DNA from 3 places in the Bacillus paramycoides genome. Region 3 is predicted to be linked to each of the others. Evidence: riboswitches for the same ligand, from Rfam matches in the RefSeq annotation. Region 3 holds a riboswitch; each other region holds the start of a gene.
What was found. A riboswitch is a leader RNA that binds a small molecule or an ion and turns the genes downstream of it on or off. The one in region 3 is predicted to bind thiamine pyrophosphate.
Positions count from the first base shown of each region.

Region 1: linked by a shared signal. The riboswitch ahead of tenA (thiaminase II) and the one ahead of thiT (energy-coupled thiamine transporter ThiT) in region 3 are both predicted to bind thiamine pyrophosphate.
Region 2: linked by a shared signal. The riboswitch ahead of tenA (thiaminase II) and the one ahead of thiT (energy-coupled thiamine transporter ThiT) in region 3 are both predicted to bind thiamine pyrophosphate.

Region 1 is NZ_CP152427.1:2,483,529-2,493,686, reverse strand. Features, by position in the region: partial or broken gene AAG068_RS12870 (N-acetylmuramoyl-L-alanine amidase) at 35-253, opposite strand; gene AAG068_RS12865 (hypothetical protein) at 345-686, shown strand; partial or broken gene AAG068_RS12860 (transposase) at 760-1,020, opposite strand; gene AAG068_RS12855 (heterocycloanthracin/sonorensin family bacteriocin) at 1,169-1,486, opposite strand; gene tenA (thiaminase II) at 1,779-2,468, opposite strand; TPP riboswitch at 2,592-2,697, opposite strand; gene ddlB (D-alanine--D-alanine ligase) at 2,772-3,686, opposite strand; gene AAG068_RS12840 (PLP-dependent aminotransferase family protein) at 3,691-5,139, opposite strand; gene AAG068_RS12835 (homoserine dehydrogenase) at 5,264-6,304, opposite strand; gene AAG068_RS12830 (esterase/lipase family protein) at 6,393-7,634, opposite strand; gene AAG068_RS12825 (DUF3914 domain-containing protein) at 7,902-8,243, shown strand; gene AAG068_RS12820 (lipoprotein BA_5634 family protein) at 8,309-8,980, opposite strand; gene AAG068_RS12815 (ABC transporter permease) at 9,049-10,158, opposite strand, start outside.
Region 2 is NZ_CP152427.1:746,768-756,925, forward strand. Features, by position in the region: gene AAG068_RS03830 (DUF3965 domain-containing protein) at 1-188, shown strand, start outside; gene AAG068_RS03835 (hypothetical protein) at 417-755, opposite strand; gene AAG068_RS03840 (SH3 domain-containing protein) at 761-1,921, opposite strand; TPP riboswitch at 2,191-2,302, shown strand; TPP riboswitch at 2,363-2,466, shown strand; gene tenA (thiaminase II) at 2,549-3,244, shown strand; gene AAG068_RS03850 (ABC transporter ATP-binding protein) at 3,213-3,962, shown strand; gene AAG068_RS03855 (ABC transporter permease) at 3,962-4,714, shown strand; gene AAG068_RS03860 (ABC transporter substrate-binding protein) at 4,711-5,712, shown strand; gene tenI (thiazole tautomerase TenI) at 5,723-6,343, shown strand; gene thiO (glycine oxidase ThiO) at 6,336-7,445, shown strand; gene thiS (sulfur carrier protein ThiS) at 7,461-7,664, shown strand; gene thiG (thiazole synthase) at 7,667-8,437, shown strand; gene thiF (thiazole biosynthesis adenylyltransferase ThiF) at 8,430-9,449, shown strand; gene thiD (bifunctional hydroxymethylpyrimidine kinase/phosphomethylpyrimidine kinase) at 9,456-10,158, shown strand, end outside.
Region 3 is NZ_CP152427.1:4,635,386-4,645,543, forward strand. Features, by position in the region: gene AAG068_RS29995 (transposase) at 1-328, shown strand, start outside; partial or broken gene AAG068_RS24090 (IS3 family transposase) at 310-894, shown strand; gene AAG068_RS24095 (FeoB-associated Cys-rich membrane protein) at 945-1,112, opposite strand; gene feoB (ferrous iron transport protein B) at 1,129-3,117, opposite strand; gene AAG068_RS24105 (FeoA family protein) at 3,114-3,341, opposite strand; TPP riboswitch at 3,536-3,637, shown strand; gene thiT (energy-coupled thiamine transporter ThiT) at 3,723-4,340, shown strand; gene AAG068_RS24115 (sensor histidine kinase) at 4,544-6,418, opposite strand; gene AAG068_RS24120 (response regulator transcription factor) at 6,415-7,104, opposite strand; gene AAG068_RS24125 (class D sortase) at 7,141-7,761, opposite strand; gene AAG068_RS24130 (LPXTG cell wall anchor domain-containing protein) at 7,851-8,255, opposite strand; gene AAG068_RS24135 (hypothetical protein) at 8,433-8,765, opposite strand; gene AAG068_RS24140 (hypothetical protein) at 8,950-9,165, opposite strand; gene hpt (hypoxanthine phosphoribosyltransferase) at 9,326-9,853, shown strand; gene AAG068_RS24150 (diacylglycerol/lipid kinase family protein) at 10,112-10,158, shown strand, end outside.

The DNA of each region.
Region 1 (10,158 bases), 2.2 Mb from region 3:
TAGATAAAAAAGTTCTCAGTTAAGAGAACTTTTTTCACTTCACATACACATAGACTTCATTTGCCGTTACATAATATGTTTTACCTTTGCTATTTTGTACTTTATATTGTGGTGATCCATTGACATTTACTTTCGCTTCAATCGTAAATCCTAATCCTGCATCTACTAAGCTAGCAACTTCTTTATCCTGCCAAGATGGAGTATTATAGAAACGTAGATTGTTAACTTTAGAAACAATTCGTTTCCCTACAATAATAAATACCTCTTAATATAATCTAAAATTTCCGTATTCACATTTTTTTCTTTTTATTACATAATTTAAATTAGGAAAGGGAGAAAATAATATGGATTACAAATTTGATTTACTTAGTACAGGTAGTTTAGTTATTAGACTACCAAAGGAATTCGATATTTTAGAAGCTTTTTTTAATGTAGAGGTATCTGCATTCGGTGATTGGATAGCAGAAACTGTAGATAAAGTTTTAGACGAAAAAAGTCATCATGAAAAAATAAGTGCAAATATTTTTGGGGCAGATGTTCGAAGAGATAAAACTATCATATTTAATAAGTATGATGAAGATGAAATCGAAATCCCTCTTGAAATAGAAACTATTACATTAAGACATCTAATAGATATTTGGTTAAATGAACACAGAAAATTGAAAACCGAAAAAAATAACAAGTAAGTAATGTTACATACAGCACGAAAAAGGCCGCCTATATTGAAGTGAACTGAATCCAAAAAGTTAGACAGAAAAATTAAGTGGCTATTTGAATATGAGTCCGGTATTGTACTGGGCTCATTCCTTTCAACTTCGCTTTAATTTTTTATGATAATAGTAATTGATATAATTATCTAATTCTAGCTTAAAATGCTCCATACTCTCGAATTCTTCAAGATAAAGTAATTCAGACTTTAATAAAGCCAAAGAATTTTTCTATGACTGCATTATCTAAACAATTCCCCTTACGAGACATGCTTTGAACAACTCCATGCTCTTTTAGCGATTGTTGATATTGCTTCTAAATCTGAATGAAGGATAATTGTGCTGATTACCTTGATTTACACCTATATATTATAGTTACTCTTTTACTTGAATGATTGAATATATCCACTAGCGATGGCGCTATATTCTTTGTCGACATGTACATGTATAAAACTAATATTTTATATGAATATTCGTAGTCGATATTCATATATTACAATATCATCAGAAGTACCATTAAAACAATTAGAGCAACTACCACAGCTGCCACAACCTCCACAACTAAAACAACCAAAACAACCAAAACAACCGAAGCAACGGAATCCACCACAACGAAATCCACCGCAACGACCGCCACATCCACCACAGCCGCCACAGCGACGAGCAGCATCTTCAATATAGTAATATGGATATTGGTTTTGCTGGTCCCAATATAGAACATTTCCAGACTGGTAATCATTAAGGCTTAACGCTTGTAGTTCTTGTTGAAACTGATTCATTTTCATGACCTCCGTTTATTAACTATAAACCTTTTGACGCTTTCCTATATTTCTTTTTATTAAATCTTAGTAGAAATAGCGCTATAAAGTGAAACTTTAATCAGTGGGGGTTTTCTTCATCCCCCACTGATTATTAGCCCTCACCAATCGGACTTTAATGGGCAGCCCGACCCCCACCTAAATTCTTTGCTTTCGCTGAATTTTGAGGTGGGGGTCTTACTGCCCATTAAAGCGGGATAAATTGAAAAAAGACGCACTTAGATTGATGCGCCTTTTGCAATACCTCTTCTCTTTATCCTATTACGTTTTTCTCTTCTGTACTTACCGGCCACTTTTCTAATGTATAAGCCATTTCCCAAAATGAATATTCATATTGACTACTTATAATAAAATGTTGTTTCATTCGATTTCGGTCTGCCTCTGTTACTTTTTCAGCGATAGTATCTAACCGTGTAATTTGCTCTTCAACTAATGTACGGAACCAATCAGATCCGTAAGCAGAAATCCATTCGTTATAAATTGGCTCTTCTGGCTGACACTCTTTTAAACGCTCACCAATTTCATAATACAACCAATAGCAAGGTAAAATTGCTGCAATGATATCACCTAAATGTCCTTCATACGCAGCACGATACATATGTGAAGTATATGCGTATGCAGTTGGAGCAGGGATGAAATTATCTTTTTCTTCTTGTGTAATCCCTAGTTTCTTCGCAAAATTCTCATGTAAGGATAATTCCGCTTCATATGTATTTTGAGCATGGTGTGCCATACGAGCTGTCGTTTCTAATTCCAGTGCTTTTGCAGCTCCTAAAGTTTGTACTCTAGCAAAGTGACTCAAATAATACGAATCTTGAAGCACATAATAGCGAAAACTAGCTAAATCTAACGTTCCTTCACCAAGTTTTTTTACAAAAGGATGATGAAAACTAGCTTCCCAAATTGAGTCTACTTCTTTACGTAATGATTGTGAAAAAGTCATTTGAATCCCTCCGATTATGTATGAAATTTAAGTATTTACCCACCATTATTAAATCTGTAAAACAAAAAAACTTTCTTTACAGGCGTAAAGAAAGTGAAATTGACAGTTTTTATTCATAAAATAGCAATGTCTTTCCCACTTCCCTACGCTGGCATTAACCAGATCAGGTACTAAGAGTCTCAAATTCCAATTTGATCTCAGCCTATAATAGGCCCCCCTAGTGGATAAAATATTTAATTTTCGTATTGTATTCATCATAACATACTTCATGTAACTGTCAAAAATTATTCATGATACCGCTACTTAAAAGCCTTCTTCTTTTCTTACTCTTAATGAAGTTTCAATAATCATATCTAATAGTTTACTATATTCAATTCCCACTGCAGCTGCACTTTTTGGTAGTAAACTCGCTTGCGTCATCCCTGGTAATGTATTAATCTCCATTACATATGGAATACCATCCTTCACCATCATATCCACCCTTGCATAAACGCTGCACTTTAATGCTTTATAGCAAGCTAGTGAAGCTTTGTTTACACGTTCCTTAAGTTCAGCTGGAAGTTCGATAACTTCTTCAATTGTACTAGTATCAGCATATTTCGCATTGTAATCAAAGAACTCAGCCGCATGTCGAATTGAAATGATAGGTAATTGTTTTCCATCCAAAATGGAACATGTAATCTCGTCACCTTTTATATATTTCTCTATTACTACCTCCGAATCCCATTCAAATACAGTTTCCAGCATTGAAATTAATTCGTCTTTATTATAGACAATCTTTACCCCGACACTTGAGCCACCAGAGTTTGGTTTTACCACTAACGGAAATCCTAACTGATTTAGTTCATCAACATTTAGATCCTCCATTTTTGTAAGTTCAATCCAATCAGGTGTTTCTATACCTTCATAACGTAAAATCTTTTTCGAAATATTTTTGTCCATACATATACCGCTAGATAACATATTGCTTCCGCTATAAGGAATACCTAAACTTTCAAGTGTCCCTTGAACAGTTCCATCTTCTCCGTATTTTCCGTGTAATGCGAGCAATGCAAAATCAATGTCTTTCGCTTTTTCGATTAAATCCATTTTTTCATTTAACGTAATCGGTACGATTTCATATTTATGTTTATCTAAATTTGCAATCATTTCATTTCCAGTCATAATTGATACTTGTTTTTCAGAGGATACTCCCCCCATAATAACGCCAATTCTCATTTCCTCAACTCCAAATTTCATTTTTTATTGTATCACCAATTATTTTGATTCCCCGAACTATTTCTTCTTCTTTCAAACGTGAAAATCCTAATCGAAACGTGTTCGCTCCTCCTCCATCAGAGTAAAAAACATCTCCAGGAGAAAATGTAACCCCTTGCTCATAACACTTTTGCAAAAGTGTGCGGGCATGAATTTTTTCTTCTAACTCTATAAATAAATGCAGTCCACCATCACCGGTCATTCTTTGAAACGGAATGTACTTGTTACACGCCCCAACAGCTAACTCATATTTTTTCTTATAAACAGACCTTGCCTTTTTTAAATATTTTTCAAAATATCCTTCATGTAAATATTGAAAAAGAACAGCTTGATCTAAAGTAGATGTGTGAATTGTTCTTGCTCTTTTTACACTTTCTAAATAATGAATCAGTTCTTTATCGGCAATAATCCATCCTACACGTAAACCAGGGAAAAGTACTTTCGAAAAGCTACTAATATAAATCACATTATTACCCGCACCAGCAAAAGTTAATAATGGCGCTAAATGTGAACCTGAATAACGTAACTCTTCATTAAACCCATCTTCTATAATAGGAACCTTATATCTTGAAAATAATCTCATCAGTTCCGTTCTTTTCTCCGAACTCGTGACAATACCGGTTGGATTATGATAAGAAGGAATTAAATACGCGAAATCAAAATCCTTTTCACGTAAACTTTTTTCCACTTCGTTCGTATCAATGCCATCTTCATTCATATTCATTCCATGAACTTCAAGTCCATGTAAACGGAAAAGCTTGAGTGCAGCATGATGAGTCGGATTCTCACAAATAACCTGCCCTGATTTTTTGGATAACGAGGATAGTACAATGTCTAATCCTTCTGTAAATCCATTTGTAATTAAAATGTCTTTATTCGAAATATCTACACCTTTCATTTCCATATAATGAAGTAGATAATTCATTAACGGTCTATAACCTTTTGCATATCCGTAATTTAATACGACATCACCTTCAATGGACATACGGGTAAGAAAAGCTCTTTTGAAATTTTCCACATCAAATAGCTTTTCGTCTGGAGCAATGCTATTAAAAACAATCATTCCCTTTTCCCAGCGAACACCATGTTTCATTAAATCTAATTCATCCGCTAATAAGGTAACTGTATTAAGTTTATTTTTCCAATCTATTTCAACAGACGAAGTGTTTGAAATATCAACCTTCGCAACAAAATTCCCTTTTCCTTTAACTGCATAAATGAGTCCTTCTTGCTCTAAATCCGCATAAGCAGCGAGCACCGTATTTCTGCTCACACTTAGTAATTCACTAAGTTCCCTCGTTGAAGGAATTTTTTGATCCCCGAGCAAATGCCCTTTCATAATCATCTTTTTTAAATAATCTTTCAATTGAATATAAACGGGACGTTCTTTAACAACTTTAAAATCTTTAAACAATTCCTTACCCCCTGCAATCATTTTTGCATAATTACTTCATTCTCAAAAGGTCCACTACATATGTATTTTTTATAAAGGGCGGTACGGTCATATAAAGTGAAATATTAATCAATGGGTAAATTTACTACCTGTTAATACGTGATAAATCTTTACGGTATAAATTAAGTATATCTTTTAAAGCTGCTGCTGCGGCTCCGCGTGGATTTGATGCACCACCAATTGTAGTAACTTGCCCCATCATATCTGTAAAGAACGTAATTCCTTTTTCTGTACCATTTACATTTGCTAGCGGATGATCCTTATCTATTTCGTACGGTTCTACTTTAAGAGCCACTTTACCATCCTGATCCTTATATGCTGAAGCTATTAATTTAATAAATTTATTTTGTTCCTTAGCATGTCGAATTTCTTGTTTTGTAACATGTTCAATTCCTTTTATATGTATATCAGTAAGCGTATGCTCTGTTCCCATTAAACTGTTTGTCAAAAGTAACAATTTACACGCACTAACAGAGCCGCTCACATCCAATATTGGGTTCGTTTCAGCAATTCCTTTACGTTGCGCTTCTTTCAGTGCTTCTTCAAACGTAATATCTTCCTCATTCATTTTCGTAAGAATATAATTTGTTGTCCCGTTTAATATTCCTTCTATTTTTTCAATATGGCAACCAGCTAGACTAAATTGCCCAATATCAAGTGTCGGTAATGCAGCCGCAGTTGCACCACTATATCGGATTCGTACATTTGCGATTTTTGCTGCTTCATTTATTTCTCTCCAGTTTGTAACGAGTGCACCTTTTGAAATTGCTACTATATCCATATGTTTTTCAATCGCTTGTATTATATATTGCTTTCCTGGATTTCCATCTTTAAGATTTGTAACAGTAGATTCCACCAGTACAGTACCACTTATGTTATCTGTTGCTCGTTCCTTCGGATGATGTTCAATATATTTTTCAATTGCAGAGCTACCGCCACCATATCTTAATAATTGATGAATAGATAATCCATCTTCATTATGTATTGCAACATTTCTGCCTAATACACCGCTTACCACTAAATCTATTCCATACGTTTCATTTATATATAAATATTTTTCATTTAATAATTTTATAAACTCTTTTCCTACTGTTCCATATCCTGATAATACAACTTTAATTTTCATAATATCCCCCCCATATTTTTCTACCATATCCCTCTTTCAATATAATATAAAGCGCCCTCGAATTCCATCGAGAGCGCTTTATTATTACCTATTTCGGTAATCTTGATAACTTTTCTGCAATTGTTCTATAAAACCCTTGAATGCTAGAAAAACCTAACGTGTCTGAAATACTAAGCCCTACCATATCTAGATGGTCCCAATTTGCTTTCGTTTCAATATGATTCCATTTTCCGATCTGTAAAGTATCATTATTATTTACCGCAGTATTAGAAGAAGGCGCAATCATAGAATTTGTATTTACTACACCGTCATTTTGCCACCAAGAAGTATCAATTAATGGACGGTTTACTTCATATCTTGCATAGGAACCTAAGAAAAATGCATTACCCATTAACACTTTATTCATCGTTATATGAGGTAGATGTAAACCTGTTATAGGTGCTGCTTGTGATGCATGTCCACTATAGGATAAGTAATACACATCTGATTGCGTCTTTACCCAATTATTAAGCTCTTTTGCACCATCTGTACTTAAATCCCATTGACTTATATCTTTTGTATCTTTCCAAAGTGAACTATTTACAATACGATCAGTATATTGGAAAAAAGACTCTCCAGTATTCTTTTTTATACCCCAATGATCCAATTTAAAATCATATAACGATAAATTATTATTTCCTCCAAAACTTGCAGCTGTAATGAGTAAATCTTTAACGAACGGTAGTAGAAGACTACTATCTGCAAGTGTCGTGCCCTTATGAGGAGTTGCTAATGTTGTCACACTATGAACATATGATTTCTTGCCCTCAAATAGTGGTGATATATTCGTGTTCGGATGATTTTTCACATAATTTTTTTCTTCAAAACTACCTTCTTTTAATAGCTGTACTAATGTTCTAATCGTTTGTCCACCCATGCTATGCCCAACTAAATGAACTTTATTTGTTTCACTCCAATTCGGCGCAAAACCACTATAAGTTCTACCAAAACGATTGTGTCCATGTTTCTCAGCATGCGCGCCACCGTAGTCTACTGTACCACCATTAATTTGAGCATATAATTCACATGCGCGATCCCAGTTACTAGAAACAGGTCCAACAGCAGCAGTATGTACTGTATAGCCACTTCTATTTAAATCTTCTTGTATATCATGAACACCACCCCAATATTTAACCCCTAACATTTCTTCTCTACCCCACCCAGCAAATCCATTCACTAGTATGATAGGATAATTATTTTGCTGCTTCTCTTCAGCGTAAGTTATTTTTGCTGCTAATAAAAACATAGTCCCTATTGCTAATAAACATATTTTTAAAAATAATTCCCCCATGCTTCCTCCCCCTAATAAAACGTTTACATTTTTCTATTAAAAATGAGTTCTTAACTTAAACATAATGTAAAGTATTTTATATACATTGTATATAGAGAAAACATACACAAATGTTGATAAATATTAATTCAAGTGAGGAATTACTTTTTACAATATAACTTGCAAATCTGTTTATTCGAATTTATAATTATTTTTAGTTTCCTCATGTAAAATAGCTTTAATAATTACAAGAAAACTAATTTTATTACTTAAGGAGGAGGAAAAGGCATGCAAATCGGATTAAATATTCATACATTATCTCAACCTACTAAAATAACTCCATCTAATCTTGAGCATAATACTATCTCTTCTACTAAACTTGAAGATAAAAAATCAAATGATCCCATCAAATTTGATATTCGTTCATCTGAAAAAGAGATGAAACAACCTGAGCATAAATTTAATGAATTAGATTTATGGAAGATGCTAAAAGATAAAGGTGTTCCTTTATGGATTATACTTGAAATGCTACAAAAGGCTCGTAAAGAAAAAGAAGCACAAAATAATTCAGTTCAAAATTCAAATGCGATTGAAGAAACGAGTGAGACTCGATTAAATGAAGTAATGTAAGTTATTTAAATGGTATTAAAAAGAGCTCGAGGTTGATAAAGTATCCATCAACCTCGAGCTCTTTTTTAAGATTTTTCTCCAATCGTTACAAACTGAACTGATACCTCACCTTTATAGCCTTCAATTACCTTTCTTACTTTTACATATTCATTAGTCAATGTATTATCTGTCGACATTTTAGGTTTTTCATCACCTAAAGATTTTTTCAGATGAAGAAGTTGTATTTTTGTTTCATTTGCTTTTATTTCATTATACACATTATTTTCCGCTACAATTACATACGATAGTAGTCCATAGTTTCGATTATTACCAAGCCAAGCATCCCTATCATATGTAACTGGTATCGCTTTTCCTTCTATTTCAATACTTTTTATATTCTTTTCTTCTTCATTTATAAATAGTAGTGAACTTTCTTTTGGAAAATTCGGCAACGTATCTAAAGGTTTGGAAAGAGATGATTGATCTCTTTCACGAAAAATTTTTGCTTTAACCATCGCTTTTGCAGTAGATTCATTTAATATTAAAACCCTCTTTTGGTCAAATCTACCTGTTTTCACAGGAAAAACTTCATGTTCTTTCGTGTTTTCCTTATAACGATTTATAATAGTTGAAGTATTGTCCTCATCTCCAATAACTAGTACGCCGTTTGCTGGAAATCTGTTTTCATTTTTAGAGCAAGCACTTACACTTATTAACAATAATATACTTAATATGAAAATAGATATTGATTTTTTCATCACAGTTCCTTTCATAACCAAAATTGTTTTTTTACATGCTTTTCTGCAATCTTACTTGCTCATAATCTCTACTGCTCCATAGTTTTATATAGCTTTTGTAAATAGCGCCAACGAGTCATATAGAAATATAAAACTTGTATACAAATAAATGAAATTAAAATTATGATAGAGCTATTTATAATAGAAAAATCTACTAATTGTTGTAATGCCATATAAGCGACTACAGTATGTATCACTGCAATGATAATTGGTAAGAAGAACATTAATACTAACTGTCTCGTTACAACTTTTTTCAGCTCTCGTTTACTTAATCCCATTTTTGAAATCATTTTATACTGCTGTTGATCACGGTCCAAATCAGTATATAACCGGAAGTAAATAAAACTAGCAGCAAAAGTAAAGAAGACGATTCCAACTAAAACACTTGCCATAAGTAATAATCCATTCGTTTGTTTTGCACTTAACAACTCTATAGTTAGAGCTCTAAATTCAAAATGTATGTCTCTAGGCTCTTTTTCGAATATATTATTTAATTGATTTGAAATTTCTTTCGTTTTTATCCAATCATCTACAACAAATCCATACGTTCGATATTGAATTATATTTTCATAATCCGGACTACTATTAAGCGGAATTTCATCATATACATGATCTTGAATAGCAATATAAATCCCTTCCGTATCATGTGGCAAAACTAAATTATCTACAGTTTTTTTCACATGAAATGTCTTTGTCCACTCTCCTTGAATGACCTCAATATCCTTTTTATAATCACCATTTTTAAATTCCTGTTTTTGTGATACCATTCCTGGGATTAATAACATTTCATCTTTTTTTTCAATTGTTTCTTGTTGATAACCGAGTGCTCTCGCAAGTTCGTTATATTCACTTAGTTTCATTACATATACATTACTTTCAGTGTATATGTATGAAGATGAAGCCATTCGGTATGGAATATTAGCATCAGCAAAATGTTTTTTTATTGTAGAGAGATGTTTATCCGCTATTTTGTTTTTTTCAGGAGCTACATATAGCAATGTATACGGGTTTGTCATCCTTACCAAATCTTTATTTCCAAGAGCAGCTGTCGTGCCAATTGCTGTAAAAGCAACTGCTGAAATAATAGATACTATAAAAAACATTGTTGCATTATCTTTCATACGATAAATTAATTCTGA
Region 2 (10,158 bases), 1.4 Mb from region 3:
TATTACGCAATTATATATTTATACAATTACATGATTGTTTACCATCATTCTTTAAACTATTTCTTAAAAATAAGCGTTATGCAACGATTCATGATATTCTGTTCTATTGGTGTGATGATGAACAAAGAATGAGCTTAGAGAAAAAATATAATCTTAGCTTTATTTATGAAAAATATGCTTGCGGATAAAGAGCATTTTCTATATAAATTAAAAAGGATCTCAATTGTGAGATCCTTTTTAATTTATATAGAAAAGTAAGGAGAATGTAATTAAGACGAGAAATAACATTCCATAAAGGAGAAATTGTGCCGTATAGCTTCCTTGTATACCAAAAAAAGTATTTGTTTTTTTGTATAAATTCAATATATATTTTAGCGGATTATCTTTGAAAGATTGATACACAGTGTCTCCTCTTTCTAAGCTTCTTGTTCGTGTTTTTTGTTATTAGGAACATGAATGTATCTAGCTATGAATAATAAAACAGCCATAAAAAATACAGGAAATACGGTAGATAAATAAAAACCATTACTAATAATATTTGCTATTAGGGCACTTAATAGAAAGATGGCATTATAAATATGGGCAATTTTTTGTTTTAGTTGAACTTGAAAAGATTCCATCATAATTTCTAAAGCAACAAAAGCAATGATAATAGACAGAAATACAGTATTTGTATTGTAAATGATTAAACAACAGATTAAACCTAAAAAGGCTAAGTATTCAATTAAGAGAGGTATATTGATATTGCGTGGCATACAATTTACCTAACTAAATATGGCAGTGGGTTTACTGCATTTGTTTTTTCAAAATTCCATTCTCCATTGTGTAATTCAAAATGAAGATGTTGCCCGTATGAATGACCTGTGTTTCCCATATGACCTACTAATTGTCCAGCTTGTACTTGATCACCAGCTTGTACAGTGCGATCTTTCATGTGAGCATAGACTGTTGTATATAATTTCCCGTTTATTTGATGGGCGATGAACACAACATTGCCATAGCTAGCTGAATAATATGATTTCACAACTTTACCTGCCGCCGCCGCTTGGATAGAGACGTTACCTGGAGCTGCAATATCTATACCATAATGCATTTGTTCCCAGCGCATATCAAAGGTTGAGCTAATTTTTCCTTGTGTAGGGAATTTGAAAACTGCTGGAATGGAAGTAGGTTGAGCCGTTTGAGCTTGTGATTGCGTTTGGTTTTGCACCACATAATGTTTTGCGACATATCCGTACCCTGTACCAAAACGAATTTTATACCAAGTTCCTACAGTTTCTACTACTTGTAATTGTGTACCATTTTGTAATGAACCAAGCAGTGCACTACTTGTACTAGCGTTGCTACGTACATTAAGTTTAGGTGTTGCAACTGTGTATTTCGTATTATTTTGAACTGTGAGGCCTTTCACTAAAGCCTGTGAACCATTAGAAACGAATGCTTTTTGTACATAACCTGTTTTGCCATTATGTAAAATTTTATACCACTCGCCTTGTTCTTCTTCAATGGTAACGAATTTCCCATTTGGTAATACATCTAAAATTGAAGATTCTAAATTAGGTTCAGAACGAACGTTTAATGCATTGGCATTAACGATATATTGATTATTAGATTGAAGTTTGTTTTTTAGTAGAATAGAATCTTTTTGTACGTAACCTACTTTATTATTAACAGACACTTTATACCAACCATTAGTTGTTTCAAGTATGTTCACTTTCGTATTAAAGCGAATTGTATCAATTGATGAGCTATTTGCGTTATCTTTTGTATGTAAGGCTACTTGATCAACTTTTACATATCCAGTTTTCACATTAGATAATTGTTCAGCATTGGCTGTTTGTACATTTGTTTCTCCCATAGAAGGAAGTAAAGAAGCAATTGCGACAGTAGTTGCTGTTAAAGCAGTAGCTTTCATATTCATATAATAGAGACCTCCTCTAGTTGTATAGTTGTAATTTTATTATAGTATAAAGATATAATATAGTGGGTTTATTCACATAAATGTAATATGAAATCAATATAAAAATAAATTTTTTGAGGATAATGATTCATTTTTACCCAATTAATTAGGATAATGATTTCTAATATAGAATATAAGTATTATATGGTTTCGTTATTTTGTTGACAATTGAGAAAATTAAAACAGTTGATGATGTCTTATTACGGTGTTATACTGACAGTGTTAATTTCATAGTTTGCTAGGAGAGCTGGTGTTGCCAGCTGAGAGTAGGCCGTAAGCCTTTGATCCTTTTTATTACCTGATCTAGATTATGCTAGCGTAGGGAAGCAATTCGGACACTAATAATAAGTCCCCGTTTCTTTGCGTATAGAAACGGGGCTTTTTTGTTTAAAAATTTCATATTGAAACCACTAGGGGTGCTTGTTGTGCTGAGAGAGGAATAATCCTTAACCCTTATAACACCTGATCTAGGTAATACTAGCGAAGGGAAGTGGAACAACGAATAAATTATAATTTTATTTGCTGTAACCACTTCTTATTTAGAAGTGGTTTTTTATTTATATACACATACCGGAAGGGGATAGGGAAATGAAATTTTGCGATAGATTGTTAGAAACTGTACAACCAGTTTGGGAGATGAGTCATAATCATCCATTTGTTGTAGGTATGGGAGATGGCACGTTAGAAAAAGATAAGTTTCAATATTACATTATTCAAGATTATTTATATTTGTTAGATTATGCAAAGCTATATGCCATCGGTGTTGTAAAGGCAACGAATCCACAAGTAATGGGGAAATTTGCTGAACAAATTGATGGGATATTAAATGGAGAAATGACAATTCATAAACAATATGCGAAAAGACTTGGAATTTCTATAGAGGAGATAGAGTCTGCAAAGCCATCTGCTAAAAATTTAGCTTATACAAATTACATGATGTCTGTATCTCAAAATGGCACACTTGCGGAATTAATAGCAGCACTTCTTCCATGTATGTGGAGCTACTGGGAAATTGGAAAGCGTTTAAATGATATTCCTGGAGCAAGAGATCATGAGTTCTTTGGTGAGTGGATTCAAGGCTATAGTTCTGAAGAATATGGCAACCTTTGTGTTTGGTTAATAGATTTATTAAATGAAATGGCAGTTGGAAAGTCTGAAAAAGAGCTAGATCGATTAGAGGAGATTTTCCTATATTCCAGTCGATTTGAATATTTATTCTGGGATATGTCCTACCATAAGGAGATGTGGGGATTTGAGGAGCAAGAACATACTACAGCTTCATAATGTTTCTTTTCATTATGATGAGAAGCCAATCATCAATGAATTAAATGCTTCTATACAAGATAAAGAGTTTGTAAGTATTATCGGACCGAGTGGATGCGGGAAAAGTACTTTATTTCGCCTTATTACAGGTTTAGAAGAAGCAAGTACGGGACAGATAGAGCTGACAGAAACAAAGAGCCATCCTGTAGGGTATATGCCCCAAAAAGATATGCTCCTGCCGTGGAGAACGATTATTGAGAATGCTGCCCTGCCGTTAGAGTGCCAAGGTGTACAGAAGAAAGAAGCACAAATAAAGGCGAAGGAACTGCTACATAAATTTGGCTTACAAGGGTATGAGACAAAATATCCGAAAGATTTATCTGGTGGTATGAGACAACGTGTATCCTTTATTCGAACTTTATTAACAGGCGGGGAGATATTGCTGTTAGATGAACCGTTTAGCGCGTTGGATGCTTTAACGAAGGCATCTTTGCAAGAATGGCTGTTTGAACAATGGAAAGAGTGGAAAAAAACAATTTTATTTATCACTCATGATGTGGAAGAAGCATTGTTTCTTTCTAATCGAATTTTAGTAGTAGAGCAGCAACCGATAACTACTTTAACCGAGAGGATTGTACCGCTTGATCATAATCGGACAAGAAAAGATTTATATAAGCCTGAAGTGTTAGCGCTTAAAGATGAGCTTCTTAGTATGTTACAAAGGCAGGTACTTGTATGATGAACCGGTTGAAGGAGTTATTACCTGCGCTTACACTTTCTAGTATTTTACTTTTCATGTGGGAAATTGGTGCAAGAATTGTAGATGAAATGTACATTTTACCGTCACCGTCTGCAATTGTAATGAAGATATGGAAACTAAAAGATATATTATTTACGGTTCATTTGCCGGCAACATTATATGTCGTTTTAATAGGGGTGGCTATTTCTATCGTACTTGGAGTAGGGCTAGCGATGTTAATGAACGCGAGTAATTGGATGGAGAGAGCATTTTATCCATTATTAGTGGCTTCACAAACGATTCCTATTACAGCGCTTGCTCCGCTCTTCGTTTTGTGGTTTGGATATACGATTTGGAGTAAGGTCGTTGTTACGGTTTTAATTACGTTTTTCCCAATTGCGGTCAATACGTATGATGGACTACGCAGTACGAAAAAAGAATGGGAAGAGCTTTTAGTTACGTACGGGGCAACGAAAAAAGATGTTTTTCTTAAATTAAAATTGCCGTCTGCTCTTCCTTATTTTTTCTCAGCTTTAAAAATTGCAGTTCCGCTTAGTGTAATTGGGGCAGCAATTGGCGAATGGCTCGGTGCACAAGCTGGGTTAGGATATTTCAGTAAAAGAATGATGACGCAGTTAGACGGAGCAGGTGTATTTGCACCCATTGTATTGTTATCATTACTAGCTATTTTCTTCGTCATACTTATTTCGATATTAGAAAAGAAATTCATTAGTTGGAGGAAGCATTCATGAAATTATTAAAACGCATCTTTGTGTTTACATTATTAGTTGCAATGATTGCTGGATGTTCTAGTAATTCAGCATCAGATAAGAGTAAAAAAGAAAAGGAAATAACGGTCATGCTTGATTGGTACCCAAATGCGGTACACAGCTTTATTTATGCAGCAATTGAAAAAGGCTACTTTAAAGAAGAAGGGGTAAAGGTGAATATTAAATTCCCTTCTAATCCGACTGATCCATTAACGTTAGCAGCTGCAGGAAAAGTAACGGTTGGCTTATATTATCAGCCAGATGTTGTCATGGCAAAAGCAAACGAACAAATTCCAGTGAAATCAATTGGAGCTGTCGTACGTTCACCATTAAATCATGTCGTATCACTGAAGTCAGCAGGCATTCAATCACCAAAAGATTTAGAGGGGAAAACAGTTGGATATTCTGGAACACCTTTAAGTGAGATGTATTTAAAAACGATGGTAAAAGAGGCTGGTGGTAATCCAGATACAGTGAAAGTAGTTGATGTTGGCTTTGATTTAGTACCAGCATTAATTACGAAAAAAGTGGATGCGGTAACAGGGGCATACATTAACCATGAAGTACCTGTTATGCGTCATGAAGGTCATGAGCCAGCATACTTTAATCCAGCAGATTATGGTGTACCGAATTATCATGAGCTTGTATTTGTAACAGGTGATAAAACGTTGAAGAAAGATAAAGAAGCGTTGCAAGCTTTCTTACGTGGCACGAAAAAGGGCTATGATTTCATGAAGAAAAATCCAGATGAAGCATTAAATATTTTATTAAATCATCAAGAAAAAGAAAACTTCCCGCTTGTACCAGAAGTTGAAAAAGAAAGTATGAAAATTTTATTAGAGAAGATGGAAACGAAAGATGAGCCATTCTTATCAGATTCAAAAGAATCATGGGAGAAACAAAATAAATGGCTGAAAGATAAAGGAATGACGAAAGAAATCGTTCCAGCCGATGAGTTATTCGAAAACATTTTAAAGTAGGCGAATGAATATGAGAAATGAGCTTCATGTAATCTCAAATGGTCACATGTCATTCGAAGAGTTAGTGAATGTAGCGATGCAAATTGAAAGTGAAATTGATTATTTGCATATTCGTGAGCGTGAGAAAAGTACGAAGGAATTGTATGAAGGTGTGGAAAGTCTTTTGAAGAAAGGCTTTCCTGCATCGAAAATAGTGATAAATGATCGAATTGATATTGCTATTTTATTAAACATTCCGCGCGTGCAGCTAGGATATCGAAGCGCAGATGTAAGGTCAGTGAAAGAAAAGTTTTCTTATTTGCATGTCGGTTATTCTGTGCATTCTTTAGAAGAGGCGATTGATGCATTTAAGAATGGAGCGGATTCACTTGTCTATGGTCATGTATTTCCGACAGATTGTAAAAAAGGTGTGCCAGCGAGAGGGCTTGAAGAAATTTCAGACATTGCAAAGTGTTTATCCATACCGATTACAGCGATTGGAGGAATCAATCCGGAAAACACTGTAGATGTTCTTACTAACGGCGTCAGTGGGATTGCTGTTATGTCTGGGATTATAAGTAGTAGTAACCCGTATAGCAAAGCGAAATCTTATAAGGAATCAATAAGAAAGTGGGCGGAAAAACATGTGTAAGAAGTATGATGTAGCGATAATTGGCGGTGGTGTAATTGGTAGTTCAGTTGCACATTTTCTAGCAGAAAGAGGATATAAAGTAGCGATTGTAGAGAAGCAAAGAATTGCATCTGAAGCCTCGAAAGCAGCTGCTGGTTTACTTGGGGTTCAGGCAGAATGGGATGAATATGATCCGCTATTTGAACTTGCTAGAGAAAGCCGTGCTATATTTCCACAACTTGCAGAAGTTTTACGTGAAAAAACAGGAATCGATATTGGGTATGAAGAGAAAGGCATTTATCGAATTGCTCAAAATGAAGATGAGAAGGAAAGAATTCTTCACATTATGGATTGGCAGCAGAAAACAGGTGAAGATTCTTACTTTTTAACGGGAGATCGTTTACGAGAGAAAGAGCCGTATCTATCTGAGTCAATTATAGGGGCTGTATATTATCCAAAAGATGGTCATGTTATTGCACCAGAGCTTACAAAAGCATTCGCACATTCCGCATCATTTTCGGGCGCTGATATATATGAACAGACAGAAGTGTTTGATATTCGTATTGAAAATAATAAAGTGACTGGAATTGTGACAAGCGAAGGTAGTATCACTTGTGAGAAAGTGGTTATCGCGGGTGGCTCATGGAGTACGAAGTTACTAGGTTATTTTCACCGCGAATGGGGTACATATCCAGTTAAAGGAGAAGTAGTAGCGGTAAGAAGTAGAAAACCACTTTTAAAGGCGCCTATTTTTCAAGAAAGATTTTACATTGCACCAAAGCGCGGCGGACGTTACGTAATTGGAGCAACGATGAAGCCCCATACGTTTCATAAAACGGTGCAACCAGAAAGTATTACTTCTATATTAGAGCGTGCGTATACAATATTGCCAGCTTTAAAAGAAGCGGAATGGGAAAGTGCATGGGCAGGATTAAGACCACAATCGAATCATGAAGCTCCTTATATGGGAGAGCATGAAGAAATAAAAGGTTTATATGCTTGTACGGGCCATTATCGAAACGGTATTTTATTAAGCCCTGTTTCTGGTCAGTATATGGCGGATTTAATAGAAGGAAAGCAGGAGAATCACTTGCTAGATTTATTGCTTTCTAAAACAGTTTAGAAAGGGGATGGAAGTTTGAATTTAAAAATTAATGGTAATCAAATTGAAGTGCCAGAGAGTGTAAAAACAGTAGCTGAGCTACTTACACATTTAGAGTTGGAAAACAGAATTGTTGTAGTAGAGCGTAATAAAGATATTTTACAAAAAGATGATCATACAGATACATCTGTTTTTGATGGAGACCAAATTGAGATTGTAACTTTCGTAGGAGGCGGTTGATTATGTTAAACATTGGACCATTTTCATTTCATTCTAGACTTTTATTAGGAACAGGAAAATTCCCTGATTTTGATGTACAGCAAAAGGCAATTGATGTATCTGAGGCTGAGGTTTTAACGTTCGCAGTACGCCGTATGGATATATTCGATGCAAAGCAGCCTAATTTATTAGAGAAACTTGATGTGAAAAAATATAAGTTATTACCAAATACAGCCGGAGCAAAAAATGCTGAAGAAGCTGTTCGTATTGCAAAATTAGCAAAAGCTTCAGGGCTTTGCGACATGATTAAAGTAGAAGTTATTGGTGATGATAGAACGTTATTATCTGATCCAGTAGAAACGTTAAAGGCATCTGAAATGTTACTAGAAGAAGGGTTTATCGTACTTCCGTATACATCTGATGATGTTGTATTAGCACGTAAATTACAAGAACTAGGTGTGCATGCAATTATGCCAGGAGCATCCCCAATCGGTTCAGGGCTTGGTATTGTAAATCCGTTAAATTTAAGCTTCATTATTGAACAAGCGACAGTACCAGTTATCGTTGATGCTGGTATCGGTAGCCCAGCTGATGCAGCATTTGCGATGGAATTAGGAGCGGATGGTGTGTTATTAAATACTGCTGTGTCAGGAGCAAAAGATCCTATTAAAATGGCGCAGGCAATGAAATTAGGTATTGAAGCAGGACGTTTAGGATTTGAGGCAGGTCGTATTGCACGTAAACGTTGTGCAACAGCAAGTAGTCCTTTAGAAGGAATGAGTGTAGTTGAATAATCGATATTCTCGCCAAGAATTATTTTCTCCAATTGGAGAAGACGGGCAACGAAAAATAAGAGAAAAACATGTACTTATTATCGGTGCAGGTGCATTAGGTAGTGCAAATGCAGAGATGTTTGTAAGAGCTGGTGTAGGCACAGTAACGATTGTTGACCGGGATTATGTCGATTGGAGTAATTTACAAAGGCAGCAATTGTACGCAGAGAGTGATGTGGAAAATAATCTTCCGAAGGCTGTAGCGGCAAAGAAACGTCTAGAAGAGATTAATCGTGAAGTAAGAGTAGAAGCTCTCGTTCAAGACGTAACGGCTGAGGAATTAGAAGAACTCGTTACAAACGTTAATGTAATTATTGATGCAACTGATAATTTCGAAACGCGTTTCATTGTAAATGATATAGCGCAAAAACATTCTATTCCATGGATTTACGGAGCATGTGTAGGGAGTTACGGCCTTTCTTACACAATTCTTCCTAGTAAAACGCCATGTTTATCTTGTTTATTACAATCGATTCCGCTTGGCGGGGCGACATGTGATACAGCGGGAATTATATCACCTGCTGTATCTCTCGTCGTTTCTCATCAAGTAACGGAAGCTCTTAAACTGTTAGTAGAAGATTACGAATCGCTTCGAGATGGACTTGTATCGTTTGATGTATGGAAGAATGAATATTCATGTATGAATGTGCAAAAGCTTCGTAAGCACAATTGTCCTTCGTGTGGAGAGAATGCATTGTATCCGTATTTAAATAAAGATAATACATCGAAAACAGCAGTGTTATGCGGGAGAAATACAGTTCAAATTAGACCACCTCATAAAGAGGAAATAGATTTTGAACGATACAAAGAACTGCTGAATGATCGTGTGCATGATTTAAATGTAAATCCATATTTATTATCATTTTCTGTGGAAGAAAAGAAATTAGTTGCTTTTAAAGATGGTCGTGTACTTGTACATGGAACGAAGGATATAAGCGAAGCAAAAACAATTTATCATCGCTATTTTGGATAGAAAAGGATGAGTGGGATGAAAGTAAATAAAGCTTTAACAATTGCAGGATCTGATAGTGGCGGCGGTGCCGGCATTCAAGCAGATTTAAAAACATTCCAAGAGCTTGGTGTGTATGGGATGACGGCTATTACGGCAATTACTGCTCAAAACACGCTTGGCGTTCAAGGGGTATATCCAGTTTCGTTAGAAGGTATTACGGAACAGTTGAATTCAATTGGTACGGATTTAACACCAGATGCTGTGAAACTAGGAATGTTATTTAACAGCGAAATTATTCAAATTGTAGCAGAATATATTAATAAGTTTGGCTGGAATAATATTGTACTAGACCCTGTTATGATTGCTAAGGGCGGTGCATCATTATTACAACAAGAAGCAGTACAAGCATTAAAAGAATATTTATTACCAGTAGCAACTGTTATCACGCCGAATGTTCCAGAAGCAGAAGTGTTAACTGGGCTGGAAATTCATAACGTTGAAGATAGTAAAGAAGCTGCAAAAGTACTGCATGAATTAGGTGCGAAATATGTACTTATGAAGGGCGGACATGCAGAATATCAAGGTAATGAAGTAATTGATTTACTCTTTGATGGAGAAAAGTTTATTGAATTTAGAAGTGAGCGAATTCCTTCAAAGCAAACACACGGAAGCGGGTGTACATTTGCGTCAGCAGTTACAGCTGGCCTTGCGAAAGGATACTCGATGGAAG
Region 3 (10,158 bases):
GGATAAATTTTCTTCAAAAGATAAAATACAAGTAGTAAAACGATATCTAGACGGTACTGAAGATGGAAAAACCATTGCTAATTCTATAGGGTTTCATCCTAGAGAACTTTATCAATGGATTAAATGGTTTGAATTTTCAGGGGAAAAGTCGTTTGAAAAACGCTATACAACTTACTCTCTCGAGTATAAACTAGATGTAATTCATTATATGAATGAAAATGGGACATCTCTGAGAGAAACAGCTGCTTTTTTTTATATTCCTTCTTGCGAAACACTCCGAAAATGGAAAGTAGCTTATGAAACAGAAGGAAATGTCTTGTTCGATTAAAAAAATATCGTTCATATAAAGGGACTGTCGGGAAATTCGCTCCTAATATTTTAAAACGTAATTTTCACGCCTCAAAACCAAATGAAAAATGGGTAACAGATGTGACAGAGTTCCACTTACATGGTAAAAAACCATATCTATCACCCATTTTAGACTTATATAACGGGGAAATTATAGCTTACAACATAGAACATAGACCTGCGTATTACCTTGTCTCTAAAATGTTAAATAAGGCGTTTCAACGTTTGAATGATAAGGAAACTCCTATTTTACACTCGGATCAAGGTTGGCATTATCAAATGCGACAATATCATCAGTCGCTAAAAAAACATAACGTTATCCAAAGTATGTCCCGTAAGGGAAATTGCTTAGATAATGCAGTCATGGCAAATTTCTTTGGCTTATTAAAGTCTGAATTACTTTATCTCAAAGATTTTGAAAGTATGGAACAATTTAAGCAAGAACTAGAAACTTATATTCATTACTACAATCACAAAAGAATTAAAACAAAACTAAAAGGATTGTCCCCTGTGCAATACAGAGTTCAATCCTTAGTAGCTACTTAATATATTTGTCTAACTTTTTGGGTTCAATTCAAATTCGCAAAGCTTTTTTACTATTTATGAGCAACTTGCTCCATATCTGGACTACAAGTTTGCGACTGACATGACTTATTTAAAGAACATGCTGCGCATTTTCCTTTTTTACTTCTCTTTACAAAATTCACTAACGTATATGCTGCATAACCAAAAATGATAGCTCCAATTATAATATTGACCATCATCCTAATACATCTCCTTCTAGAATCCGAGTAAGGATCCAACTTGGTATATAATAAGCGTTAATACATAAGCAACAACGAGTGGATACACGACAGAGAAAATCGTCCACTTTGCTGATCCTGTTTCACGTTTAATAACGGCTACTGTCGCTAAACACGGAACATATAATAAAATAAAGAACATAAATGCATATGCTGATAGCGCCGTATAATGTGCTCCCATTACATTTCCTAGCACATCTTCTTTCACCGCATAAATAATTGCCATTGTAGAAACGACAACTTCTTTTGCTAAAAATCCTGTTAAAAGGGATGCCGCAGCTTGCCACGTTCCAAATCCAAGTGGTGCAAATAGTGGCGCGATAAATCCACCAATCATCGCTAAGTAACTGTCTCCCATATCGACACCAAATCCTGATGGACCTGCATAGTTTAATAACCAAATGACAACCGAACCACCGAAGATAAATGTACCTGCTTTACGAACAAATCCTTTCCCTTTCTCCCACGTACTTAACCATAACGTTTTCGCTTGTGGCACGCGGTAAGGTGGTAGCTCAATAACGAAAATAGATTTTTCCGCTTTTAAAATGGTAAGGGACATAATTTTTGTAACTAATAACGCAAGAATAATACCTGCAACATATAAAGAAAACACAACAGTTGCCTGACTTTGAGGGAAGAATACTCCTGCAAATAATGCATATACAGGTAAACGTGCCGAACAAGACATAAACGGTGTTACAAGAACTGTAAGTAAACGTTCTTTTTCTTGTTCAATCGTTCTCGCTGCCATAATACCTGGAACATTACATCCAAAACCGATAATCATCGGAATGAACGCTTTTCCGTTTAAACCGAAGAACTCCATAATTCTATCCATAACAACTGCAATTCGCGCCATATATCCTGAGTCTTCTAATAATGAAATGAAAAAGAATAGTGCAAAGATTTGCGGAACGAATACTAATACAGCACCAACACCGGCAATAATACCTTCTGTAACGAGTGCTTGAATAAAATCAGAAGCTCCGACACTTGTAAGTCCAGCTGTCACCCAATCCGTAAGCTGTCCACCAAAAAACTCATCTAGCATATCAGATAAAGGTGTACCAATCCACGTAAACGTAACCTGAAAAATAAAAAACATGACTGCTAAAAAGATTGGAAGTCCTAAAATTTTATGTGTAATTAATCTATCAACTTTTTCCGAAAAAGGAATTTTCCCTTCTTTCTCATGCTGCATAACATTTGTTTTTAACTTTTCAATATACGCTTCACGAGTTTTGTAAATGTGCTCCTCCAACGTACAATCAAGTTTTCCTTCTAAGCGAGATCGAATGGCTGCAAGTTCCCTATAAATTGGTAATGCTTTCATTTCTTTTTCTACTACTTCGTTATTGCTTAGAAATTGAAGAGCTAACCATCTTGGATGCTTATAATTCGCTTTCTCTAAAAGAGAAATCACCTCTCCGATTCCTTCATCCATTTGTACACCATATGAAATTATGAATGGCTTTTTCTCGTTTTTGTCATTTTCTTTAAGAGTCGCAAGTAGTTCTTCACAACCTTTTCCGCTTCTTGCAACGACAGGAACGACTGTTACACCTAATAGTTCTGATAATCGTTTTACATCAATTATAATTCCTCTTTGCTTCGCCACATCAATCATATTTAAACCAATTGAAACTGGCTTACCAAATTCAAGTAATTGCAACGTTAAATGCATATTTCGTTCAAACTGCGAGGAATCTACAATATTTAACATATGCTGAAATTCTTCTGTTAATAGAAAGTTTGTTACAACACCTTCATCACGCGAAACGGGATTTAAATCATAAACACCTGGTAAATCAATCAATGTTCCTTGCTTATCTTTTAATTTACCAACCTTCTTTTCTACTGTTACACCGCTCCAGTTTCCTACATATTCATAAGAACCAGTAAGTGCATTAAATAATGATGTCTTTCCTGTATTCGGATTCCCTAGCAAAGCTACCTTATTCACGCTAATTCCACCTTTATCATTTTCGCGTCACAATGACGAATACTAATTAACTGTCCACGACACTCCAATGTACAAGGACCTTTGAACATCGCTTTCTGCTTCACACGAAGTTCGCTTCCTTCAGAAAGACCAAAAGCAGCCAGTCTTCTCTTTAATAATTGATCTAACGACTGAACGCTTTTTACTAACACTTTCTCACCGATTTTAATATCTACTAAGCTCATAACCTTCCCCCTCCAAAGAGAATGATAATTATTTTCAGAAAAATTATAGCACACTCTATTTCTCTTGTACTATACCCTTTTGCTTCATATTTATTAACATTTCACTACAATTCTATTTCAATAATTGTCATACTACATTCGTTTGCCATTCTCATCCATTTCGCTTACAATAAACAATAGCAAATAAAGAATCTCGTTATCACTGGGGGAGCCATGCCGCTGAGAGGGAACACTTCGTTCCGACCCTTCGAACCTGTTAGTTAATGCTAACGCAGGGATTGTGCAAACGTCCGAAATACATACCTCTTTTTATTTACGTATTTCGTATCCTCCTATGATATCTATTCTTTTTTGTACAACTTGGATTTAGGGGGAGACAACATGCGTAACACCAATTTACAAGCGATGATCGAATCTGCTATTCTTGCAGCCTTCGCCTTGGTCATCGACATTTTACCATTATCAATTAAACTTCCAACAGGCGGTTCCATTTCATTTGCTATGATTCCTATTTTTATTATTGCATACCGCTGGGGCTTCAAAATGGCTTTCTTAGGAGGCTTAATTTGGGGATTATTACAAATTGTTGTAGGCGATGCCATTATCGTCACACCGATTCAAGTACTCATTGAATACTTCGTTGCTTTCGCATTCATTGGATTTGCTGGTTTATTCTATCGTCCAATTCAAAAAGCACTTTTAGCTTCCAATGAAAATAACGAAGGAAAGAAAGTTCTTGGTTACATTATCCTTGCTACATTTATCGGTAGCTTTGCTCGCTACTTCTGTCACTTTATCGCCGGTATTATTTTTTGGGGACAATATGCACCGAAAGGTCAATCAGCAGTTCTATATTCATTAATTGTAAACGGCAGTACAATGCTCGGTTCTTTTATTTTATGTACCGTTTTACTTATATTTTTATTTCTTACTTCACCACGCTTATTCAAGAGCATTGGTGCCTATCAACTAAACTCGAAGAAAAAGAGCGCTTCATGAGCGCTTTTTTTCATATCGTAATATCAATTAAAAATACAATAAATGCACAAAAGAAAATAAACACCATTATACTTAGCCAATTGCTATGCACGGTTCATCGACTCCTTACATAACCTCATTTTCTAACCAGATTATATCGCTTAAAAATAAAGATTAGGTAAAGATAATATGAAAATAAATTAAAAAAGCGTAGCATGTATCATCTACACTTTTTTCGGTAAGTAAAAGTAAAATAATACACCGTCTTCTGTATTCTTTACTCCATATTCAGCTTCGTGTAATTCTAAAATATTTTTAGAAATAGCTAGCCCAAGCCCCGTCCCACCTTGCGAACGTTGACGGGCTGCATCCACGCGATAAAAACGATCCCAAATTTTATCTAATTGCTCTTCTTCAATGTGAGTACCTTTATTTTCAATACACACTTTTATACGATCCTTCTCATCTATTATAGAAATAATAATATCTTCTTTATTTGGTGTGTAACGTATAGCATTCGTAATGAAGTTCACGATGACTTGTTCAATCCGACTTTGATTTGCAACTACTTCAAATGAACATATATTTTTATGCACATGCAGTTCTTTTTTCTCTATTTCCACAGAAAGATGTTCACATATATCTTCAATTACAGCATCAATATAAAATGGTCCCTTTTTCATTTTATATGTACCTGACTCAAATTTAGCTAACTCAAGCATATCCAAAATTAACGTATCCATTTTATCTACTTCTCGTTCCATTGCTTGAAAATAGTACTCTTTTTTATGCTCAGCTACTCCGTCTTTTAAAATAGAAATACAGCTTTTCATAATACTCAGTGGCGTTTTTAATTCATGCGAAACACCAGAAATGAATTCTTTCCTCGTATTTTCTAACTTTCTTTCTTTTTCAATGTCTTGTTCTAGCTGTCCAATATGCGAATGGAGCTTATTAGATAATACATTAATATTTTTCGATAAATCACCAATTTCATCTTTTGAAGTAATCGGTATTTGTTCTGTGAAATCTAAATGCGCTATTTTCTTCGTTGTATCATTTATTTTTAATAACGGCTTTGCAATTTGTTTAGAGTAATAGAACGAAGCTAGAAAAATGAGAACGACTACAAATGCAATGATGTAGATGTAGTAATCTTCCACCATTTGTACAGCTTCATCTACAGGCTGTAAAGAAGCCATCGCATATATATATGTTACCGATCCGTCTTTTTCTTTTATTGGCTTGATTAATAATTTATATTTTATATCATTCTTTTCATAATCCATTATTTGTGTTGCATCTTTTATTTGCTTACCTTCTTTTAATAATAATTCAGCTTGAAATTCCTTTATATTATCCAAAAATAAATTATTTTTATAAATTGGATTTACCGGTCCTTTTACATCAGGAAATTGTACTTTCGTAATTTTCCCTGCTAGATTGAAATCCGAGTTATGAGCCGCCCTCTTCTGTTCCTCAGCACTCATAACTCCAGAAACTCCTTTTCTTTCCACAGCGATAGGCTCTTCAGCAACTGTCGGCTTACCACCACTCATCTGAATTTCCTTTGCAGCTAATTTTTTTCCTAACGGTTTATTCAGCCAACTCAAATTTGCCTTTTCTATATGTACATAACATGCGATGAAACTATCGTCTCGTTTTAGCCCATAAAAATAGACTGACCGCCCTTCTAACTTAGGCAGTGTCCCACCTTCAATTTCATCTATGGTCATGAGATAGTACAAAGGCATCTTGATTACCTTTTTTCCAAACTCCTTCTCTGCCCTACGATCTAAAGTAACCTCTACATAAAAATCATCCACATGTTTTAAATTTCCATTCTGATCTAATGTCGTAATCCATGTATTATTCTCTCTAAAAAAGTCTTGCTCCAGCTTCTGAATTCCTTCTGCACTTCCTGCATAGTTCAAATAATTCTTTTCAAAGGAATTTAAATTCACTTTAATATCTTCTACTTTTCGATTCGCATAATATTGTTTAAAAAATATCGTTTGTCCAATAAATATCGTCGCTAAAATTAACATGCACAATGCTGTTGTGAGGGTAAATAATTTTAGTACAATTCCTTTTCTCATACATTCCCCTCAAATTTATAACCTGTTCGTACTACAGTTGTAATGTACTTTGCTTTCTCTCCTAATTTATTTCGCAAATTACGAATATGGCTATTAACGGTTCGGTCATCACCAGCAAATTCGTATCCCCAAATTCTTGAAATGAGTTGCTCTCGCGTTAAAACAATCCCTTGATTTTTCATAAAATACGCTAATATTTCAAATTCTGTATGTGTTAAATTAATGTCTGTTCTATCTATCGTAACAGTACGCGACGGGAAATGGACGTGAATACCATGAATGGATAATGTATCATCTTCATTCTCTAAAAGTTGCTTTGTTACTTTTCTACTCTCTAACAATCTTTTCGCTCTAGCTAATAAAATGGGTGGGCTATACGGCTTCGTCACATAGTCATCCGCTCCAAGTTCAAATCCAAGTAACGTATCATCTTCATCAACACGTGCTGTCAGCATAATAATAGGAACCTCGGATGTTTTACGGATTCTTCTGCAAACGGACCACCCGTCAAGTTCCGGCAACATAATATCTAAAATAACTAAATCAACCTCTTCTTCCTCAAATACAACTAAAGCTTCCTTCCCGTCTCTTGCTTCAAACACTACATATTGCTCACTCAAAAAATAATCTTTTAATATTTCACGTAATATATCTTCATCTTCTACAATTAAAATATTTTTTGACATAACTTATATCCCCTCCTGCTTTCAAAAACTATCACTTCATTTTGAATAACTACCAGTTAACTTCGCCTCGATAATATATCTATCTGGTGCATCCCCTATATAATCAAATGGATAGCAAGTCGTCAGTGTTAATATCGGTTCTTCTTTTTTTATAATAACAGTACGATCATCCGCATGGGTAATCCATATCTTTTGAATTTCGTATGTGTAAGTTTTATTATCATACTCTAAAACAAGAGTGTTTTTTTCTTTTAACTCTCCTAAATCTGTAAATACAGTATCCCGGTGCCCACTCAGTACCGTATGTCCCCCTCCAGATGGTGTTGTCGTTACATCACTAACGAACATTCCCACTCCTTTTTTCAGCGTTGCCTCATCCGCTCCCCAGTATATAGAAAACTTCTTCTTTATTTTCGGTATATTTAATAGTGCAACCTTTTCTCCTTCTTTATGTTCTGTTTGAGATGAAGGTACTTGGGAAGTTACAGGTGTTTCGTAAGAAAGTTGATTATGTTGTATATTTTCAAGACTCTTTAGCTCTTCTTTCGTTAATTGTTGAGCAGAACTTTTTCCTTTATACCATTCCATAGCGTAATATGATCCCATACATAGTCCTATGGCCATCAATATGATACCGATATAATTGAGTAACTTCATGTTTCATCCCTCCATGCCAAAAATGGTAGGAATAACCTACCATTTTTAATATATGAAATTATTCCATTCTTTATAGGACAATATTTTATTTACGCCTTCACTTTATTTCGACGTTTCAAACCAAATAATGTCCCCAACCCTATAAGACATGCACTTAGTGCCATCATTGCTACATTATTGGATGCTGTGTTTGGTAATTTCTCACCTTGTCCAGCTGGCTTTGTTACTTCTTTTTTAGCTACTTCATTTTTTTGCTCAGCTTTTATCGCTGCTTCTTTTTTCGCCATATCATTTTTCAATTGTTCTTGTGATATTCTCTTTTTCTCTTCTTCACTTTTTTGCTGTTCTTTAATCAATGCCTCTTTTTTCGCTTTATCGTGCTGCAGTTGCGTCTCTTCTTCCTTTGTTACTGTTCCAGTATCCGCACTTGCTACTGAAGAATATCCTACGGTTAACAGTGCCATTGCACAGATTGGTAATAGTCTTTTTTTCATTTTAGTTCTCTCCTTTTATACGTTTTACATCACTTCGCATCGGATGTATCACTAGAATAAACAAGAGATATAAATATAAAATGCAGATGAAATATATTTCATTTAAAGATTTCATGGTAGACAAATAAAAAAACATCGCAATATATACGATGTTTTTTCGGGTGTGTGTCTCAATATTTACATGTTACTTTCGCTTGATGTAGAAGTAGAATGGGCCGGAGCGATAACTAATTGTCTCGGCTCAGTTTTCTTTAAGTGATTTTTGACGTTACACTTACGACGTTGAACAACCCACGCTTTAATAGGGTTTGTCAAAATAACCTTTTGCTCTTCGTTAGGGGTCTCTTCTTCAAACCTACAACTATCGCTCCACTTACTCCATTTCATTGTAAATTTAGAAGAAGAATGATCGTCTTCTCGATCAAACAAGTGCAAAAAATCCATCTCGCCAGCTAGCATTACGGTGTTGCTAGTTGCTAAAAAAGAAAAGGTCGTCCAACGTTTCTCCATGCCCTCCTACTCCTTTTTCACATATAGAGTGCCTAAAACTTAATTTACCTAAAATATGCTTGCCTTTTACCTTACACCCATAGTTTATCCAAAACACTACTATGCAACTATCGATTTCCCTTACAACTACCTTACATTTTTGTAAGAAACAAAAAAACCTTCACTATGCATATGTGAAGGTCTCTTATTTCTTATCTATATGGTCTTTCATATCATCAAGTCCAGCTTCTTGCAGCTGTGACATCATACCATGGGAAATTGCGCCTAATACTAAAGTCATTCCAATTAGTGAAATCCGAATCGCTGGTACATCAATTATATAAGCCAACAATCCAAGAACAATTGTTAATAGTAATGCTTTTATAAATGTTACAGTTGTGTACTGTTTCTTCTTCATTATAATCACCCTCTATGGAAGCGTTTTCTTAATATAATTAGTATATCATATCATCAGATGATTTTGTTGGTATTTTGTAAAAAATTACTATCTCCTTTGACTTTTTCCTTTCTATCCTTTACAGTCGAAATGTTCACAAGTTTTACACTGTAGGAGGACTCCAATGAATATTGAAATAAAAGACACTTTAATTTCTGAAGAACAATTACAAGAAAAAGTAAAAGAACTAGCACTTCAAATCGAACGTGATTTTGAAGGAGAAGAAATCGTAGTCATCGCTGTACTAAAAGGATCTTTCGTATTTGCTGCTGATTTAATTCGTCACATTAAAAACGATGTAACAATCGACTTTATTTCTGCATCTAGCTACGGAAATCAAACAGAAACAACTGGAAAAGTGAAACTATTAAAAGATATCGATGTAAACATTACTGGAAAAAATGTGATTGTCGTAGAAGACATTATCGATTCTGGTTTAACACTTCACTTCTTAAAAGATCACTTCTTTATGCATAAACCAAAGGCACTCAAATTCTGTACGTTACTTGATAAACCTGAGCGCCGCAAAGTGGACTTAAAAGCTGAATATGTTGGCTTCCAAATTCCAGACGAATTTATCGTTGGCTACGGCATCGACTGCGCAGAAAAATATCGTAACTTACCATTTATTGCTTCAGTTGTAACGAAATAATCGTATAACTTAAAAAATCGATAGTACATAAAATTTATATCGGCGATTTTCAAAATATATCGACCGTATCTTAAATTATATCGGCGATTTCTCAAATATATCGACCGTAACTCAAATTATATCGGCGATTTTTTAAATATATCGACTTACCGACAATAACTGACAATCTTAGCGCCTTATTAATAGGAAGAAGCTGTTCTGAAATACATCGGAACAGCTCCTTTCTTTCCATTACAAAAAAATAGGGAGAGATGAAAAATGACAAAAACAAAATTTGAAAAAGTACTCCTCATCGTAAATCCAAA